One region of the Liquorilactobacillus satsumensis genome, then DNA from elsewhere that is predicted to be linked to it. Evidence: predicted binding sites of a transcription regulator. Region 1 holds the regulator's gene; the other holds the start of a gene.
What was found. Region 1 encodes LexA, which represses DNA repair genes until DNA is damaged. Its sites were predicted from a motif close to CNAACANNTGTTNG; they were not measured.
Positions count from the first base shown of each region.

Region 2: AB3Y88_RS01055 (Y-family DNA polymerase) is a predicted target of LexA. The motif match lies at 4,749-4,762, and genes of this name have one in related genera.

Region 1 is NZ_OZ061606.1:2,433,478-2,443,786, forward strand. Features, by position in the region: gene AB3Y88_RS11425 (polyprenyl synthetase family protein) at 1-52, shown strand, start outside; gene AB3Y88_RS11430 (TlyA family RNA methyltransferase) at 52-867, shown strand; gene AB3Y88_RS11435 (arginine repressor) at 956-1,408, shown strand; gene recN (DNA repair protein RecN) at 1,457-3,142, shown strand; gene lexA (transcriptional repressor LexA) at 3,426-4,049, opposite strand; gene AB3Y88_RS11450 (DUF896 domain-containing protein) at 4,204-4,452, shown strand; gene AB3Y88_RS11455 (YneF family protein) at 4,540-4,764, shown strand; gene AB3Y88_RS11460 (1-acyl-sn-glycerol-3-phosphate acyltransferase) at 4,818-5,459, opposite strand; gene AB3Y88_RS11465 (tRNA1(Val) (adenine(37)-N6)-methyltransferase) at 5,551-6,294, shown strand; gene AB3Y88_RS11470 (GIY-YIG nuclease family protein) at 6,284-6,568, shown strand; gene AB3Y88_RS11475 (D-2-hydroxyacid dehydrogenase) at 6,704-7,696, shown strand; gene rpsB (30S ribosomal protein S2) at 7,865-8,668, shown strand; gene tsf (translation elongation factor Ts) at 8,759-9,637, shown strand; gene pyrH (UMP kinase) at 10,105-10,309, shown strand, end outside.
Region 2 is NZ_OZ061606.1:214,328-224,636, forward strand. Features, by position in the region: gene AB3Y88_RS01035 (YfhO family protein) at 1-1,512, shown strand, start outside; gene AB3Y88_RS01040 (NAD(P)H-dependent oxidoreductase) at 2,026-2,790, opposite strand; gene AB3Y88_RS01045 (GNAT family N-acetyltransferase) at 2,833-3,366, opposite strand; gene AB3Y88_RS01050 (NADP-dependent oxidoreductase) at 3,703-4,605, opposite strand; gene AB3Y88_RS01055 (Y-family DNA polymerase) at 4,797-6,092, shown strand; gene AB3Y88_RS01060 (hypothetical protein) at 6,073-6,399, shown strand; gene AB3Y88_RS01065 (EAL domain-containing protein) at 6,631-7,362, shown strand; gene AB3Y88_RS01070 (YiiX/YebB-like N1pC/P60 family cysteine hydrolase) at 7,586-8,137, shown strand; gene AB3Y88_RS01075 (hypothetical protein) at 8,464-10,309, opposite strand, start outside.

The sequences.
Region 1 (10,309 bases):
AACCGGAATATTGGATGATTTTCTACGCTATTTTTCAAGAAAGGATAATTAATGAAGAAAGAACGAGTAGATGTCTTGCTGGTAAAACAGGGACTTTTTGAAACGCGGGAGCAGGCCAAAAGAGCGGTCATGGCGGGTGAAATCTTAGGAGTCAATGAAGAACGTTTGGATAAACCGGGTGTCAAGATTGATAGCACGACAAAGTTACATTTTAAAGGCAAGAAAATGCCATTTGTCAGTCGTGGTGGATACAAACTGGCAAAAGCACTCAAGTCTTTTCAGCTCAGTCCTAAAGGGAAAATCATGCTTGATATTGGAGCATCCACAGGAGGTTTCACAGATGTTGCGTTACAAAACGGAGCTGCTTTGAGCTATGCGCTAGATGTTGGTACGAATCAGCTAGCTTGGAAAATCAGGCAAGATGAGCGTGTCATAGTAATGGAAAATACTAACTTTAGATACAGTAAACTTGCCGATTTTAAACATGGTCGTCCAGAGTTTGCCACGATTGATGTTTCTTTCATCTCTTTGGAACTTATCTTGCCGCCCTTGCATGAGATAATTGAACCAAACGGAGATGTGATTGCACTGATTAAGCCTCAATTTGAAGCTGGTAGGGAAAATGTCGGTAAACACGGCATTGTACACGATCCTAAAGTGCATCAACAGGTGTTGACTGAAATTCTTTCATTTGCGTTAGCGGCAGGTTTTGACGTATGTGGATTAGACTTTTCTCCGATTACCGGTGGTGAGGGGAATATTGAATTTCTGGTCCATTTGAAAGCTGCTGTGGCACCTGGAAAATTAGCCGAACAAGTTAAGCTTTCAGAAATAGTTACAGCCGCACATGAAAACTTTAAAAATTGACTTTTATAAGGGAATCCTTTAATATTTATTCAAAATAGGCTATTATTAAAACAAAATATGAATATTTTTTGGAAACTTGGTGAAAGTGATGCGTAAGCAAGAAAGACAAATGGCAATCAGAGAGTTGTTGCGGCAAAATAATGTTGAACGACAAGAGGAAATTGTTGCACTGCTACGGCAACGCGGGATTGAGGTAACACAAGCAACGATTTCACGGGATGTAAAAGAGATGCAGCTGATTAAATTACCGTCACCTACGGGAGAATATCGGTATAGTTTTCCAGCTGAAAAAAAGTTGAATACGGAAAAAAAGCTGCGCAAGACGTTGCGTGATGCCTATCTAACGGGACGTGTTCAGGGAGAATTTTTATTGTTGAAAGTCTCTCCAGGTAATGGACCTGTCATTTCAAGCTTAATAGAACAAATGAAATATGAAGATATTTTTGGAACTTTAGGTGACGATGATACAATTTTGGTAATTGCCAAAACTGGTTCTGACCCGAAGGTGATCCTGCAGCGACTGCTGGAAATGATTGAATAAAGCTTAGAATAGATAATTAATTTTTAGGGATGAGGGAATGATCAACTAATGCTGCGAGAATTGACAATCAGAGATTTTGCAATCATTGAGAAACTTGACATTAGGTTTGAACCTCACATGACCGTTTTGACTGGAGAAACGGGTGCTGGGAAATCAATTGTAATTGACGCTTTAGGGCTGCTTTCCGGTGGTAGAGGTTCACAAGAATTCATTCGCAAGGGTGCAGGCAAATCTGTTTTGCAAGGATTATTTGCATTGCCCGAAGACAGGTCTTTTAGTGATTATTTGGAGCAGATCGGAATCCAACCAGATGGTGGCGAACTAATCCTGCAGCGAGAGTTGTATCGCAGCGGGCGGAGTGTCTGCCGCGTTAATAACACTTTGGTGACACTTGCAGTTTTACGTAAAATTGGGGGTCGCTTAATTGATATTCATGGGCAAAATGAACATCAAACCCTGATGCACGTTGAAAATCATTTGAAATTATTAGATCAATACAGTGTGCGCAACTTACAATTGAAACGCAGTTACCAAGCGGCGTTTGCTAAATACCAAGAGCAAAAGCAGGATTTGGAAAAAAGACGCTCGAATGAGAAAAAATGGGCACAAAGATTGGATATGCTCAGATTCCAAGTCAAGGAAATTGAGGAAGCTCATTTAGAAAATGGCGAAGAAGAAAAACTCAGCAGCGAAAAAGAAAAGCTTGAAAATTTTCAAAGTATTCGCGATGCACTCTCAAAAGGCTATCAGCTGCTTTCCGGTGAAGAAACAGATTTACTCGGCAGTTTGGGTAGTGTGACTGAGGAATTAGAAGGGATTGCCACTTATTCAGAAAGTTTGCAGACAATCAGTACTAATCTCTCAAATGCTTTTTATACATTGCAGGATTCTGCCCATGATATCTCACGTGAATTGGAGGACATGGAATGGGATGAAGGCCGGTTAAACGAGGTTAACTTACGACTTGAATTGATTAGCCAGCTTGAACATAAATATGGTGATTCTATTAAGCAAGTCTTGCAATATTACCAACAGATTAAAGCAGAGCTTGAAAAGATGGAAAATGCACAAGAAGACAGTGGTAATCAGGAAGAACGCCTGCAACGTGCGTATACAACTGCGCAGAAAAAGGCACAGGAGCTTTCTGTGCAAAGACGCAAAACAGCCCAGGCGCTAGAAAAGAAAGTCCATACTCAATTGAAATCATTGTATATGGATAAAGCTATTTTTCAAGTCAGGTTTGAAAATAACCAGGAATTGACGGTCAATGGAGCTGAGCATGCAGAATTCTATGTACAGACTAATCCAGGTGAAGCAAGTGGGCCATTGAATAAGATTGCCTCTGGAGGAGAACTCTCACGGATAATGCTGGCGTTGAAGACAATTTTTGCACAGGATCGCAACGTCACGAGTATTATTTTTGATGAAGTCGACACTGGAGTAAGCGGCCGTGTAGCACAGGCAATTGCCGAAAAGATTAGTCAGATTGCAGCTACTTCCCAAGTGTTATGTATCACACATCTGCCGCAAGTTGCGGCTGTCAGTGATCACCATTTTTTAGTTTCTAAGCACACGAAAAATGGCAGAACAGAGACAGTTGTCAGAAAAATTGACCAGCACGAACGCGTTAATGAGTTAGCACGCATGCTTTCGGGAACAACGATTACACATCTAACATTGGAACATGCTGCTGAATTATTGGGGATGGCAGCCAACAAAAGAGTCCGTCATTAGGTTTGTGCTAACTCGAAATTACAAAGATAGCGAGTATTTTGCTATGAATAATTCGAAGTTAGACGGAGAATTTTGACTTATGAAACACGTTTATCCGGAATAAAAGAGGGGCTGCGACAAAATTTAACTTTTGTCACAGCCCCTTTGATGATTGTGTCTTGCGATTTTTTACTAGTTTAATTATGCAGATTTTTAAGAGCTGTGATAAAAAATACTAAAAGAAAAGTCTGGTTCCAATTAAATTCTAGGAATCAAACTATAAACTTTTGGGGTTGTCTGAGGATTAGAGGAAGTCCCGGTACAGACCAACAACCTTACCAAGGATCATGACAGTGTTTAAAATTATGGGTGGCATTGTATCATTTTCCGGTTGTAAACGGTAGTGATCCTTTTCTTTGAAGAATCGCTTGCAAGTTGCCTCGTTATCCTCAGTCATGGCAATCACAATATCTCCATTATCTGCATTACGTTGTTTCCGTACGATAACCTTGTCACCATTTAAAATCCCAGCGTTAATCATACTCTTGCCGCGAATTGTCAGCATAAATAACTCCGCTGCAGAATTCATATTTGGCGGTAGCGGGAAGTATTCAGAAGCTTCTTCCACTGCCAAAATAGGAGAACCGGCTGTCACGGTTCCGAGAACTGGAATTGCATCTGCATGTTCTTGAATTCCAAGAGCTTCCAAGCCAACCGCAGTGACTTCAATGGCACGGGGTTTGGTAGGGTCTTTTTGGAGATATCCCTTTTTTTCGAGTCTTGCCAAGTGTCCGTGAACTGTCGAGGTTGAAGACAGATCAACTGCCTGACAGATTTCACGCACGGTTGGAGGGTACCCCTTATCGTTGACGCGTTCATAGATGAACCGCAGAACGGCCATTTGCCTTTTTTCAGAAGCTTTTGTCATTATCTGACACCTCAATCGTTAGTTATTACTGTTATACTAGCATATGTTGGCGATGATTACAAACAAACGTTCGTATTTATTATTTGAAACAATTCCTTTTTTCATGTATGATATGACGTGTTTGATAAAATGCAGAAAGTTTGGGGGTGTTGGGATGGCTGGACAGATCCCAGAAAAGCTCATTAAAAGAATAAACGAACTTGCAAAAAAGAAGAAGACGGTGGGGTTAACACAAGCAGAACTGGATGAACAAAAGAGTTTGCGCGAAACCTATCTTGCACTTTTCCGTAAAACCTTTAAAAGCAATGTTGAAATGCTGCGTGTTTTTGATAAGAATGGAAAAGAAGTTACCCCTGAGAAGGTCCGTAAGATTCAACGGGAGCGTAACTTGCGGGATGATTAAGTATAATTGACCGCAGTTGGCTCTTTATTTTTGGGGAGTAATTGTGTAGAATTAAAGATTGAAACGATGTGAAAGGAGCAGTATACAATGTCAACCACGATTTGGGTGCTAATTGTGATCCTTGCCCTCATTTTAGGCTTTGTAGGTGGTTTCTTTGCGGCACGGAAGTATATGGAAAATTACTTGAAAAAGAACCCGCCGATCAATGAAAGCATGCTCAAAGTGATGATGCTTCAAATGGGGCAGAAGCCATCTGAAAAGAAACTGCATCAAATGATGACCGCAATGAAGGCACAAGGTAAGAAAAAATAAAAAGAAGCCCTGTTTAAGGGCTTCTTTTTATTTGGGGCAAAGTCAGTTGTTACTTAATTGCTATTTTTTTTCTTAGCTTTCATTGGGTCAACATACTTATAGTTTGGATCAAGCTCATTATCAAGCTGCTTAAAGCGTGCGCTCATCTGGGCAAGAATTAGCTGCTGCTGTGCATCTGTTAGCCGCTGCTTACGGTCAAGGTAAATTGGTTCGCCAAAATTAACAGTGATTCGCTTGCGCCGCAAAAGGCCCTTGGTATCAGCTGGTCCTTGGTACACTGCCGGAACAAGTGGGACACCTGCTAGTTTTGAAATTAGCAAAGCGCCCCCTTTAAGTTGTTGAGAATGCCGAGTACCAGAAGGAAACATAATCAAAGAAAGATCCCGTTTTTTCAACCACTTTACGGGAGTCTTGATTGCAGAGGGTCCTGGATTCTGACGGTTTACAGGAAAAGCATTTGCATGGACAAGTATGTAACGTAAGATGGGATTCTTAAATAGTTCCTCTTTTGCCATAAAAGAGAATTTTTTGGGTGATGCTCCGAGTGCAAAATAAAGCATGTCAAACCAGGCTCTATGAGGGCCAACCAGGATGTAGTTTCCTGCAGGCAGCCTTTCACGGTGTTTGTAATGAGCATTTCCATTTAGCAAGACTAAAACAACACGTGCTACAATACGAATAAATGAATAGAACATCTCAGCGACATTCCTTTCTTAAAAATAGTGTTACCGTGAATAGTATGCCTAATTTTGAGGGAAGTTGCAAGTTTAATTAAGGCGGGTAAAAATGTGTTTAATTAATAATGAAAGAATTGATATGTTATATGCAAACAACATTAAAATCATTCAAAGTGCCGACGTTTTTTCTTTTTCCCTGGATGCGGTGTTGCTCGCGAATTTTGCGGCACCGCCTAAGAATGCTGCTGGAAGAATTGTCGATTTATGTGCGGGTAATGGAGCGGTCGCCCTATTTTTAAGTACAAAAACGACTGGTAAAATTACAGCGGTTGAAATTCAAGCCCGACTTTGTGAGATGGCACAGCGCAGCATTAAGCTGAATTCTTTGGAACAGCAAATTACAGCGCTCAACATTGACTTAGCAGATTCCTTTAAATATTTGAAAAAGGATGCTTACGATACAGTAACCTGTAATCCGCCGTATTTCTCTGATCTACCTACCAGTAAGAAAAATGAGAATCCGTATCTAGCAATTGCACGGCATGAGATTACTGTTGATTTGCAAAAAATTATCGAAGTAACAAGTGGGTTGCTTAAAATGAATGGCAAGGCGTTTTTCGTGCATCGTCCAGAACGTGCGGGCGAACTTTTTAGTTTACTGCAGGCCCAGCGGCTCTCTCCTAAACGGGTTCAACTGGTCTACCCGAAACAGGGTCGAGAAGCAAATATGATCTTAGTAGAAGCAATTAAAGACGGTCGCCCGCGAGGAATGCGTTTTTTACCGCCGCTCGTTGTGTATGATGATAATAATCAATATACGCCGTTATTAAGGAAGATTATTTATGGAAAATAAAACAATCCAAGAATATTTTTTTTATGTTTTATTGTGCGCGGATGGGACACTCTATGGTGGGTTTACTAATGATGTGCAGCATCGAATTGCGGTGCATAATGCCGGAAAAGGTGCAAAATATACGCGGTTAAGAACGCGTAGACCAGTTAAACTGCTCTATGCTGAGCCTTTTGCTGATAAGTCGACAGCACTTAAGGCTGAATATGCTTTCAAACATCAGACACGGTTAAAAAAACTCAGCTATTTGGCTGCGCATGGAGTGCACGTCAGTTGATTTGTCTTTTGCAAGAGGTAAATATTATATAGAAGTCTTGTTTTCATGGTAAAATAATGAATGCGTAAAGATAGTGTGTTTTTGCACCTACTTTGCACTGCCGTATCAATAGAGATCATTTTTTGGAGGTTCGTAATGAAATTTATTGCTTTTAATGTTCGTAGTGATGAGGAAAAGTATTTTAAAGCGTGGGAAAAACAAAACGACGTACAGGTTGAGTGTGTCGCGGCCCCTTTGACTACTGAAAAACTTGACGGTTTAGCAGGATATGATGCGGTTTTGACACTGCAAACTGGAACATATCCCGAAAAAATGTTCGAGAAGTTTAAAGAAGTAGGCGTCAAGGTTCTTTCAATCCGAAATGTCGGAGTAGATAATATCGATTTGAAAGCTGCCACAGAAAATGGCATTCTAGTTACAAATGTTCCCGCCTATTCGCCAAATGCAATTGCAGAATTTTCGGTTACACAATTATTGCAACTATTGCGTAATACGACACTTTTCAGACGTCGGGTTGCCGCACATGATTTTCGTTGGGCTCCATTTGTTGGCAAAGAGCTGCGTTCTTTGACAGTCGGTGTGCTTGGAACTGGGAGAATCGGACGCGCTGCCATCAATATCTATCGCGGATTTGGTGCAAAGGTAATTGCGTACGATCTTTATCCAAATCCTGAGTTGAAAAAAGAAGGAATCTATGTTGATTCTTATGCGGAACTGTTTGCACAGGCTGATGTGATTACACTGCATATGCCCGCAACTGCAGCTGACCATCATCTTATTGGCGCAGAGGCGATTGCACAAATGAAAGATGGGGTCTATCTCATTAATACTGCTCGGGGTGCTTTAGTTGATACTGAAGCTTTGATTGCTGGCATTAAGAATGGCAAAATTGCTGGTGCGGCACTTGATACTTACGAAAATGAAAGTCCCATCTTTAACCATGACTTAAAAGATCAACCCCTCAAGGATACTGTCTTTAAGGAATTGTTGGAACTTGACAATGTACTAATTACGCCACATGTGGCTTTTTATACTGAAACAGCTGTTGAAAATATGGTAACGATTGCTTTAAAGAGTGCTCAGGAAGCTGTTACAAAAGGAACTACGGCTACCTTGGTAAACCAATAATATTTATAAAATCTGGCTTGAACTTTAAGCTTTATTAAGGTACAATGTTACAGGTGCTGGTTTACCAGTATCAATTCACACTCTGTGTGCTGGCAGTGGGGTGCTCAGCTTGAGTCCTGCTGTTAATGAACACAGGGGAGGAAAAACAAAAACGGAGGTATTACAGTTATGTCAGTAATTAGCATGAAACAATTGCTTGAAGCCGGTGTTCATTTTGGACATCAAACACGTCGTTGGAATCCAAAGATGAAGAAATACATCTTCACAGAGCGTAATGGAATTTACATTATTGATCTGCAAAAAACTGTTAAGTTAATTGACGAAGCACACGAATTCGTTAAGCAAGTAGCAGCTGATGATGGTGTTGTGCTTTTTGTGGGAACTAAGAAACAAGCCCAAGATGCAATTGAAGAAGAAGCAAAACGCGCTGGTCAATTTTACGTTAACCACCGTTGGCTTGGTGGTACCTTGACCAACTGGGACACAATTCAAAAGAGAATCAAACGTCTTAAAGAGATCAAAGCAATGAGTGAAAATGGAACATTCGATGTTCTCCCTAAGAAGGAAGTTGCATTGCTGATTAAGCAAAGAGAACGTCTTGAGAAGTTCTTAGGTGGAATTGAAGACATGCCGCATTTACCAGATGCTTTATTCATTGTTGATCCACGTAAAGAAAGAATTGCGGTTAAAGAAGCACGTAAGCTTAATATTCCGATCATTGCGATGGTTGATACCAACGCTGATCCAGATGAAATTGATGTCAAGATTCCTTCCAACGATGATGCAATTCGTGCTGTCCGTTTGATTACTTCAATGGTAGCAGACGCAGTTATTGAGGCTCATCAAGGTGAAGAAGGACCTGAAGAAGTTACAGAAAAGTCTTTCGCAGACGGTAAAAAAGAATCTGTAGATTCAATTGAAGACATTGTTGAAGCTGTCGAAGGCAACAACAATTCCAAAGATGCTGAATAGATAAACTTAGGCTGTCTCAAACATTGGGCGTATACTGGCCTGGGAGTTTGAGGCAGTTTTTTAATAATTTTTTTAAGGAGGCCATAAGAAATGGCAAAGATTTCTGCTTCTCAAGTTAAAGAATTACGTGATAAAACTGGTGTCGGAATGATGGACGCGAAGAAGGCACTTGTTGCTGTTGAAGGTGACATGAGCAAAGCAATTGATTTTCTCCGTGAAAAGGGAATTGCAAAGGCTGCTAAAAAAAGTGATCGCGTTGCTGCAGAAGGGTTAGCTGATGTTGAGGTTGCAGGAAATGTAGCTGCAATTGTTGAAGTTAATGCTGAAACAGACTTTGTTGCCCAAAATGACCGCTTCAAAGAATTAGTTAAGGAGATTGCGACTAAGGTTGCCGAAAACAAACCAGCTACTTTAGATGATGCACTCAAAATTGCTACTGATAAGGGAACTATCAAAGATGAAATTATCGAAGCTACTCAGGTAATTGGCGAAAAGATTACGTTACGCCGCTTCACAGCTGTTGAAAAAGCTGATAATCAAAACTTTGGTTCATACCTGCATATGGGTGGTAAAATTGCAACTTTGGTTGTCCTTGATGGTGCAGATACCGCGACTGCCAAAGATGTTGCAATGCATGTGGCAGCTATCAACCCTAAGTATGTAGACCGGACACAGGTACCGGCTGCTGAATTGGAGCATGAAAAAGAAGTCTTGAAGCAAGAAGCACTGAATGAAGGCAAACCTGAAAAAATTGTTGAAAAAATGGTTGTTGGACGCTTAAATAAGTTCTTATCAGAAATTAGCTTGACTGATCAAGAATTTGTTAAAGATCCTGATCAAACAGTTGGCAAGTATGTTGCTTCTAAGAATGGTAAAGTTGCTTCGTTTATTCGTTATGAAGTTGGCGAAGGTATTGAAAAGAAGGAAGATAACTTCGTTGATGAAGTAATGAACCAGATTAAGGATTAAGCAGCCTTTCAAACAACGTCAGCAGGCGACTATTGAGGACTACTGATTCACAATGTTATAAAATAATTTAAAGAGAGGCTGTGACAAAATTTAAATTTTGTCACAGCCTCTCTTTTATTCCGGATAAACGTGTTCCATAAGTCAAAATTCTCCGTCTAACTTCGAATTACTCATAGCGAAGTACTCGCTATGTTCGTAATTTCGAGTTAGCACTCAAATTTTCCCGACTTATGTCACACTCTCCCTTTTTTTGAAAAAAGCACAGCTGTTTTTTAGCATTTTCAGAAAAATGAATTGATTATTGAAAAAATGTTCAACATAAAAAGCAAGCATAATTGTTAAGTGTTCCTTTTCTTTGCGTGTATGTCCGCGATAAAATATATTCAAGAAGTTGAAAATATGGTAAAATAACTTTGAATGTGTTCACGACGCACTTTGAAATAGTATCGATTAATAGGAGGAACATCATGGCAGATGTCAGGTATAAACGTGTGATTTTGAAGTTAAGTGGAGAAGCTCTTGCTGGTGATCAAGGAAACGGGATTAACCCTCCTGAGATCAGAAAAGTGGCTGAAGAGATCAAGGAAGTCTATCAATTGGGAGTTCAGATCGCAATTGTAGTTGGCGGTGGCAATATGTGGCGCGGTGAATCTGGAGCCCAGATGGGAATGG
Region 2 (10,309 bases), 2.2 Mb from region 1:
CGCGCCCTCAAACTCCAAAAATTTGAAGGCAATAGTCATCCGTTGCGCAAATCTTTCTGGGTGCTGACCGGAATTTTGTTCTTTAGTTCATATTTTACCGGATATTTTAATGGCAATATTATCTTATTGACCCTAATCTTCTTACTTTTAGACGTCTTCTTATTAGAGCTCTTTTTCAAACGGAGAAAGTTGTCGCGTTTAGTTCCACTCCTGCTTCTTTTATTAGTGAGCTACGATATTTATGCTGCCAACACCAAGCTTTCGCTAAGCCTCGCTAAAAAAGCGGCGAACTATCCTGCTTTTTCAAGAGTTGTCGCACAAAGCACGCCGGTTTTCAACAAACTCAATTCATTAGATCATGGATTTTTCAGAGTAGCTACAACTTACCAGCTAAATCCGAATGATCCGTTAGAATTCAATTATCGTGGCATGCAAAACTACCTATCACAACAGCCAACTCGATTGACCAACTTCTTATCAGCAGCAGGTTATTTTCAAAAACACAGTTGGCTGCGCTGGAGCTCATATAATAACGGCTCAACTTTAGCGATGGATAGTTTCTTGGGGATTAAGTATGTCGTCGCAAACAACAATCAGAATTTTCAAACCGACATTAAAGCTTCTAAAAGTCTGACAGCGACTAACCCTTTGCGACCACTCTTTTTAAACGATGTTCTCTTCAAACAAAATGCTTTTACCGTTTACCAAAATAAATTGGCTTTCCCATTAGCGTTCAAAACAACGGCTGCAGCCTTTGCATTTGACTTTCACTACAGTACAATGAACAATCCTTTTGTGTTCCAGAACCAAGTTTTTAAAGCTCTTGGTTCTAGTAAAGATCTTTATCAAACACAACAAATTACACGAGCTACAACCCCCAATCAGCTTGACCTACAGTTGAACACAAATTCTGCTGGAAATCTTTATCTATACGTTCCGTCAGCCCAAGAAATGAATCCACCTACTCAGGTAAAAATTTACTGCAATGGAAAATTCATTACAACTGCTTTTGGTGGCAGTCTGTTTGGAGAAAATGGTGTAATTTCTTTAGGCCGCTTTTCCCAAAATACGCCGGTAAAGATCAGCTTAACTGGAGGAAATATTGCTGCACAATTCACGCAGACACCTTTTGTAGCTGTCGAAAATCAAACGGCATTTACTGCTCTTAGAAAAAAAGTAGTCGCAAATAGTGGGCTCAAAGCAATTCAACAACAAGGAACAACGATCTCATTTAAAACTACTAAAAGTTTTAATGGTGGTCCAGTAATGTTATCTTTACCATACGATCAGGGCTGGTCAGCAACAGTTGATGGTCATCCTGTTGGAACAAAAAAAGCCCTTAAAACACTTACTGGGCTCGAAGTTCCTCAAGGTAATCACCACATTGTTCTCCACTATCGTGTTCCTGGATTAAGAGGCAGTTTGCTGATTTCACTGCTATCTTTGTTGCTGCTGTGCCTGCTTTTAACCTCCACGTTTTGGCATAATTGGAAAAAGAAATTGATTAATTAGGTACTGTGTGTCGGCACTTCTTCTTTAACGTGCTCCTCCCAGCAACCTCCTATGCCTAAGCCTGCATTACGCGTAACCAAAACCAGGTTACTTTGTAATGCAGGACTTAGTCTACGGTGGTTGAACGCTGTGTGTCGGCACTTCTTCTTTAACGTGCTCCCAGCACCAGCCTTTTGCGCCTAACCGCAAATTACGCATAGACAAAGCCCGTCTATTTTGCAATTTGATGTTAGTGCTCAAAGTCTAACGGTGCTTGTCGGCACTTCTTTCTTAACGTGCTCCTCCCAGCAACCTCCTATGCCTAAGCCTGCATTACGCGTAACCAAAACCAGGTTACTTTGTAATGCAGGACTTAGTCTACGGTGGTTGAACGCTGTGTGTCGGCACTTCTTTCTTAACGTGCTCCAAAAGGCAGGTTTCCGTATTTAGAGTGAATCACGGTGGTAACAAGTTCAGTTATCACCGTGATTCACTCTAAGTCTCAAAACCTAACGCCTTTTTGCACACTTCTTTTTAGTGACGCTTATGCTTCATAAATGTTACAAAATGAAGCATCGATGCTAGTAAAATGAAAAAAATCACAGTAAAGGAAAGATAGTTGAACCAAAAATTATCTAACGGAATAAAAGAAGCACAGGCTTTTTGCAGCAACATTGTTATTAATGCCATTACAGCAACCATGAAAAATAACTCAAAATATCGTTTCACCGTTTGGTCATCCCTTCTTCGAATCCGATTTATCTTATGCCCTAAATCCAAACATTCTTTCTTTTTCTTAGGCGTTAATGTTTCCATTCCCCAAGTTCCTGTTACCACTGCTTCGCCTATTTTAATCACACCTGCAGCACTCATTACTTTGTCACAGAGCCGTAAAGATGCATCTGTAACACCGCAAATCATATTTTCAAAGCTGCTGGTATAACAATTGGTCAAGCTAATATAGTGTTTATTCTTAAAACTTGCGGGATGCATTGTGCCTGTGTGATCAAATCTGACGAGACGTTGCCGCAGACAATCAAAAAGATTCTTCAGCCTACCGCTTAAGCTTCCCCAATAAGTTGGAGCAGCTAGTACCCAAACATCACTTTCACGCATTTTGCTTTCAATCAAATCCAGTTCGGGATTGGCAGTTCCCGGAACATCTGCTTTAAGCGCAAAATCTTCCAAGTAAATCACCTCAGTTGTGTTGTCAGTTGCAATTCCTTGGAAAACCGCCGCCAACATTTTCGCAGTCACACCGTCTTTTCGCTGTGCACCAAGAATTCCTAACACTTTCATCTTAAATCTGCCTGCTTTCTTAACTTGCTTATCAAAAGAGATTTATTTCGAAAAAAGTACATAAAGAAAAGCATCATGAAAATCCGCTTCTTCACGTAAATAATCGTGTAAACAACATTCGCGTTTAAATCCTGCACGCGTAGCCACTTTTTGACTTTTTTTGTTTCTGCTATCGGTAATCAATTCAAGACGATGCAGTTCTAACTCAGAAAAAGCCACTTCAATAACTTTAGTGAGCGCTTGCGTCATAAATCCTTTTCCCTGGTATTTTTGACCCAACCAGTATCCAACTTGCCCGCGCGCATTTTGCATACTGATTTCATGGATATCAATTGTCCCCGCCGGAGTATCAGCGACACACAGGGTTGCGGACCATAACTTGCCCTCTTGAATCTGACCTAAAGAATATAGAATAAAAGCTTCTTCATCTGCAGGTGATAAAGTTGTTTTAGCCCATGGCAACCAGCGCTGCAGTTCTTTTTGATCATGAGCAATCAACGAGTAAAGCTGATGTGCATCACTTGTTGCCGGTACTCGCAGTGTCAGGACATCGTTGATACGATAACTCTGTTTCATCTTTATCCACTCCTCCATCAGGGGTACAGGGGTATGTACTAAACCTATCTGCTTTTAACCCTCTAACAATAAAATTTACCATAAATAGCTAAGCAAACCAACTTGGAAAAATTTTCGGTCCCTTTACTGTAGGAATAAATTGCAGCCGCATCGGAGTATGCTATAAATCGGTAAAATCTGAGTACTACCTTATGAATTACGAAGAGCATGTTTTTTTGAGAAAACCCGACTGGCAAAATTAAAAGGAGCATGCACTAGCAGTGTAAAAGTGCTCATCTGCCGGCATTCCTCCCTTAAGTTTAGCTCATTAAGCTTGATTAATTTTTAACATTTCAATTAATTGCTTGCAAACGTCAACACTAATTTTCCAACGACATGTTGTGCCTGCTGGAAACGCCGCAAGTTTTCAACATTAAAAGGTGCAACTGCCGCAATTTCAAGGTAGAGTTCGTCCGTTGCTAATTGGTGTAGGACAGCTGCAAGATCTTCCCCGTTTGATTTCATGAAGAAGTGTTCCACACGTGGATCATCCGCATCCGCCACAGTAGAAATCAACTTACCTGTTGATTTAAGGACTGTCAAAGATTTTTGTAGAACACTGCCGCCGATTGGATCAACAATTCTGTCAAATAATGGAACTTTTTTGGTGAAATCTTCTTTACGATAATCAATAACTCGAAGACGTGTATCAAAATTACGTAAAAAGCCAACGCCTTGCCCACTCGCAGTTGTATACAGATCATGAATTCCATGATGCTTAGCGAATTGTAAAACGGCAAAACCAATACTTCCTGCCCCTCCATGGACCAACACGCTTTGACCCGGTTGCAATTCCAAAGCCTTTTCAGTTAATTGATAAGCAGTCTGAACACCTAAGGCAGCTGCAGCAGCTAGTTCATAGCTAACAGTCGCCGGAATCTGCGCTAATTGAGATTGACCAACTGCAACGTACTCTGCATACGAACGCAGATGTGGACTCGCAGCCACTCTGTCGCCAACCTTAAATGCTTGAACCTTATCGCCAACTGCAACAACTTCCCCAGCAACTGAGGAACCGGTAACTATTGGCGGTTGCTGATCTTTCCCCATTAAACCCTGACGAAACTTGACATCATACGGATCAATGGCAACAGCATGCTGTTTAACTAAGACCTGCTTAGGCTTAATCTTTGGACGTGGAGTCTCAACTTCTTCAAAGACATCGACCGCTCCATAATCTCTAATCTGAATTGCAAACATGCATAATCACATTCCTTTCATAAACGTTCCTAACTGTCCAAGACTTCATTCTCCTTCATTATAACGGTTACGAACACTTAATTCACTTTCAAAAGCTCTTACATCAATAGCGTCACTTTTGTGGACACTTCCCCTTGAAAAAGCGAACGTATGTTTGTATAATTGAGATATTAGAAAGTGAGGAACAACCTATGGACTATACCAATGAACCCCATGGCATTTTCTTCATGATTGACAGCAAATCATTTTATGCAAGTGTTGAAAGTGTGGAGCGCGGGGAGAATCCATTAGAAGCGGTGCTAGTTGTCATGTCAGAACAGGAAAATACAAATGGTGGGCTGGTGCTGGCTGCTTCTCCACAAGCTAAGCAGATTTTTGGAATCAGTAATGTTGATCGGCGCCGTGATCTACCTGACGATTCGCGGTTAACGGTTGTTCCACCACGAATGAATCTCTACATTCGCAAAAGCCTGGCTATCAAAAACATCTTTACTCATTTTGCCTCGGAAGAAGATGTTTATCAATATTCAATTGACGAAGCAATTTTGGATGTTACCCATTCATGGAAATTATTTGGCACTTCACCGCTCAAAGTTGCTCAAAAAATTCAAGACACAGTTAGACAGCAAACCGGTATCTACACTAGTGTGGGCATTGGGGAAAATCCTGTTCAAGCTAAGTTAGCTCTCGACTTGTTTGCTAAACATGCTCCGCAATTAATTGGCGAGCTAAACTATCCTAACTTTGCAGAAAAATTGTGGCCTTGTACAGAACTTGCACATGTCTGGAGTATTGGCAAACGAACTGCCCAGCATCTTGAACGGCTCGGAATCCACAGCATCGGAGAGCTCGCACATTTTAATCCTTTTGTTTTAAAAAAAGAACTGGGCATTATTGGTACTCAACTTTTCGCTTTAGCATGGGGGATCGATCGCACCTGTCTTCGTAAAAAGAAAATACCGCACAATCAAAGCTTAGGCAACTCGCAGGTACTGCCGCGTGATTACTGTAAGCAAGCAGAAATTGAGATAGTCATTAAAGAAATTGGTCAGCAAGTTGCTGCCCGACTGCGGCACCGGAACAGGCAGACCGGCTGTATCCGTCTTGGAATTGGTTTTGCACTCAGTGCAGCAACCCAAGATCATAGTGGGTTTGCTCATGAATTAAGTATCCCACCTACTGATGAGACTCAGGTATTGAATACTCAACTGCTTTACCTCTTTCGCAGCTTTTGGCAAGGTGAGCCTGTTAGACATGTTAGCGTCGCCTTTAGCAAACTGAGTTATGGCAGCGGTAATCAGCTGAATTTTTTTGAAGATTATCAAGCACAAGCTAAAAAAATTACCTTTAACCGTTTAATCGATCAAGTTCGTGACCGTTACGGAGTTGGGACACTGATGTATGCAAATAGCTTGCTTAAAGGAGGAACATTTATTCAACGCAATAATTTAGTTGGGGGGCATAACGGTGGTAACACATTTGAATAGTCCACAAAAAGAAGCGGCTTTAATCGTCGAACGTTTGCAAAAGTACTTTAAACCTTATGTTCAGGCGCGCTACACTATTCTCGTGGTCAATAATACTTATGGACATTCATACAACTTTTTTTTCAATGTTTTGCGTCCGCAGCAGCTTACTCGTTCAATTCCACTACGACGGATTACGACCTACCACCTAGAATATTTGGAAGAACTAATTAAGTACATTCATTCTTTAACAGCCTTGACAATTACCTTTAAAAAATTTGGGACTGCACGTTGGCCTAGTAATTTCAAAAGAATCACATTTAACTAGCCGTCCGTTCCTAGTGCAACTTCCTAGACATTCCTACTACTGGCCAACGCTAACAAAAAAGTTGTCCATTACAAAAAAATTACATCATTTATTTTATTTATATTCAACATTATTCTCGCTTTTCGTATTATTATAGTAAAGGGATCGCATTTTAAAAAAGCAGACTTAAATTCACGATAAAAATGCCGATATCCTAAGTTAAAGGGAATGATGACATTGGACAGCTATAAAATGATAAACGTAAATAAGGTATTAAAAGACTTCTATTTAGTCTGTCAACCAGTCGTCAGGGTTCACCATACCCTAATTCTAGATGACGTGGTCGACTACGAAATATTGATCCGTTCAAAGGTCAGTGAACGGTTTCCATATAAAGAATTCAAGTTGCTGACCGCCCATGAAGACACTAATGCAAAGTTTCTTCACTGGTTCGAGCAAAAAATAATTGATATTCTCAATGACTTTAACTCTTATCGCTTCGATATTAATATTGATCCGCAGCAGCTCAGTTTTTTCTCTACGTGGCGCTTCTTTAAAAGAATGGCCCCTTTCCATCAAAACCTTGCTGTTGAAATTACTGAAGCAATTCCATTAGAATCCAAAAGTACTAAGATGCAAAATGACTTGCCGACACTTTATCTCCACCGTCTTAAAAAAATGGGGTTTACCACGGTCATTGATGATATTGACAGTGGTCAAAATACCTTGAAGCTGGTTACAGACAATCTACATAATATTGATCGTATTAAGCTTTCACTTCTGGCCTTTAAGGAACTTGACAGTTCAGTTTTGCTGTCCTTTTTAAAATCTTGGCATCAACTAGCCGACTGCTATCATCTTGAACTTGTAATTGAAGGAATTGACAACATTGAAGACGTGGCAGCATTAGTAGACAATGATTTTCTTATCCAACAGGGCTTTTATTGGCAAAAACCGGAAGTTATTACATTAAATAAAAGTTAAGCAATTGCGCTTATGACTGCTTTAGTTTTCGGACAGGTTTCGTTTCTTGGTAAAGCTTTGTTACTTTTCTTTCCATAATGTAGTATTTAGTGTGAATTTTAATCAATGATAATCTTTTCTTTACTCAATAATAACCAAAATAATTTTTAACCGGTATTTTGTCTTGTATAATGAAATAAAAATTACACACACTACTGCCGCTTATTGAGAAAGAAGGTAACTAATGTTAAAAACAGGTGATCTAGTTTTTGTAACTGCCACTGCAGATGAACTTGCCAAAACAATCGGAGCAAGTACGCAACTTAATAAGGGAAAAAACAACTTACCAAGTTATTCGCATGTCGGCTTGATAGAGGTCACGGACCATGGGGAAAAATTTGTGCTGCATGCTACTTCAAAAGGCGGTTGTATTCGTGAAACCTTATCCGGTTTTAAAAAACGTGTAGCAGAGCACTGCGACTTTTATCGTCTTTCTCCACGTTATCATTTTGATCCTTCTACGGTGCTTCGTGCAGCTTATTCTTTACTAGGTTCTCCTTACAACTTCAGTTTTGCGCCAACTGCTCCAGGCTTTTACTGTGCAGATTTTATCTATACTATCTTTCCGACTGGTATCTTTAGCCTAATCCCAATGACTTTTGGACCAAATCATACAGTACTCCCCTTCTGGCATGACTATTACCAAAAACTAGCAGTTAAAATTCCAGTTGCTGAGCCGGGAATCAATCCAAATGAAATGCTGCACCAAGTAGAAATGTTTACGGTTTTTGAGTAATGTAAACTTAAACCTGATCTGCTGTTTAAAATAATGTCTAGCTTGGAAAACTACGTGTCGGCAGTCAAAAGATATGCCGCAAGAGGCATTTAACATCGTAAAGCATAACAAAAGGGAGCTATGACAAAAGTTAAATTTTGTCGCAGCTCCTCTTTTATTCTGGATAAACGTGTTCCATAAGTCAAAGTTCTCCGTCTAACTTCGAATTACTCATCGCAAAGTACTTGCTATGTTCGTAATTTCGAGTTAGCACTCGAATTTCCCCGACTTATGTCACACTCTCTTTAGTTTACTTTATAGTCTATTAGTTAGTATGTTGCCCGTGCTTACCTTAATTCTTCTCCAGAATTCAAATCATAAGTATGCCACTGTCCGTCTTCTTCGAGTACTGAACCACCCTTAACTTGGATTCCATTAGACCTGAAGTAGAGTTTCTGTCCTCTAATTGTTTGTTTGCCTGTAACGGCTACTCCATCAGCACCAAGGTATAACCATGAACCATCAGCTAATTCACCAAAATCATTTTTAACTTGAGTTCCATCTGCATTAAAGTACATTGTCTGTCCGTTGATGACCTGTTTACCTGTAACGGCCACACCATTTCCATCTAAGTATAACCATGAGCCATTTGCTAATTCTTTAAAGTCATTCTTGACTTGTTTGCCGTCTGCGTTGAAGTACAAAGTTTTTCCGTTAATAACTTGTTTGCCTGTAACAGCTACCCCGTCGCCGTTCAAGTATACCCATGAACCGTCGGCTAATTGCTTGAAGTCATTTTTGACTTGACGACCGTCTGCGTTAAAGTACAAGGTTTTTCCATTAATAACTTGTTCGCCTGTAACAGCTACACCATCGCCATTCAGGTATACCCATGAACCATCGGCTAACTGCTTAAAGTCATTCTTGACTTGTTTGCCGTCTGCGTTGAAATACAAAGTTTTTCCGTTAATAACTTGTTCGCCTGTAACAGCTACCCCGTCGCTGTTCAGATATACCCATGAACCGTCGGCTAACTGCTTAAAGTCATTCTTGACTTGTTTGCCGTCTGCGTTGAAATACAAGGTTTTTCCGTTAATAACTTGTTTGCCTGTAACAGCTACCCCGTCGCCGTTCAAGTATAACCATGAACCATCGGCTAACTGCTTGAAGTCATTTTTGACTTGACGACCGTCTGCGTTGAAATACAAAGTTTTTCCGTTAATAACTTGTTCGCCTGTAACAGCTACCCCGTCGCTGTTCAGATATACCCATGAACCGTCGGCTAACTGCTTAAAGTCATTCTTGACTTGTTTGCCATCTGCGTTAAAGTACAAGGTTTTTCCGTTAATAACTTGTTCGCCTGTAACAGCTACCCCGTCGCTGTTCAGATATACCCATGAACCGTCGGCTAACTGCTTAAAGTCATTCTTGACTTGTTTGCCATCTGCGTTGAAGTACAAGGTTTTTCCGTTAATAACTTGTTTGCCTGTAACAGCTACACCATCGCTGTTCAGATATAACCATGAACCATCGGCTAACTGCTTAAAGTCGTTCTTGACTTGTTTGCCGTCTGCGTTGAAGTACAAGGTTTTTCCGTTAATAACTTGTTCGCCTGTAACAGCTACCCCGTCGCTGTTCAGATATAACCATGAACCGTCGGCTAACTGCTTAAAGTCGTTCTTGACTTGTTTGCCGTCTGCGTTGAAATACAAAGTTTTTCCGTTAATAACTTGTTCGCCTGTAACGGCTACACCATCGCCATTCAAGTATAACCATGAACCGTCAGCTAACTGCTTAAAGTCGTTCTTGACTTGTTTGCCGTCTGCATTAAAATACAAAGTTTTTCCGTTAATAACTTGTTCGCCTGTAACAGCTACCCCGTCGCTGTTCAGGTATAACCATGAACCATCGGCTAATTCTCCAAAGTCATTCTTGACTTGACGACCGTCAGCGTTGAAATACATCGTTTGCCCATTGATATTCTGCTTACCAGTAACCGCTACTCCGTTTTCATCAAGATACAACCACGAGCCATCCGGTAATTCTCCAAATGAATTTACGACCATATTGCCAGTTATTCCATCAAAATATCTTAACTTTCCATCACTGTCTTTAGCAGCATTTCCTTTAACCTGAATTCCGTCAGTATCAAAGTACTGGGTCACAGTCTGTCCGTTGACCGCTGTAATTTGG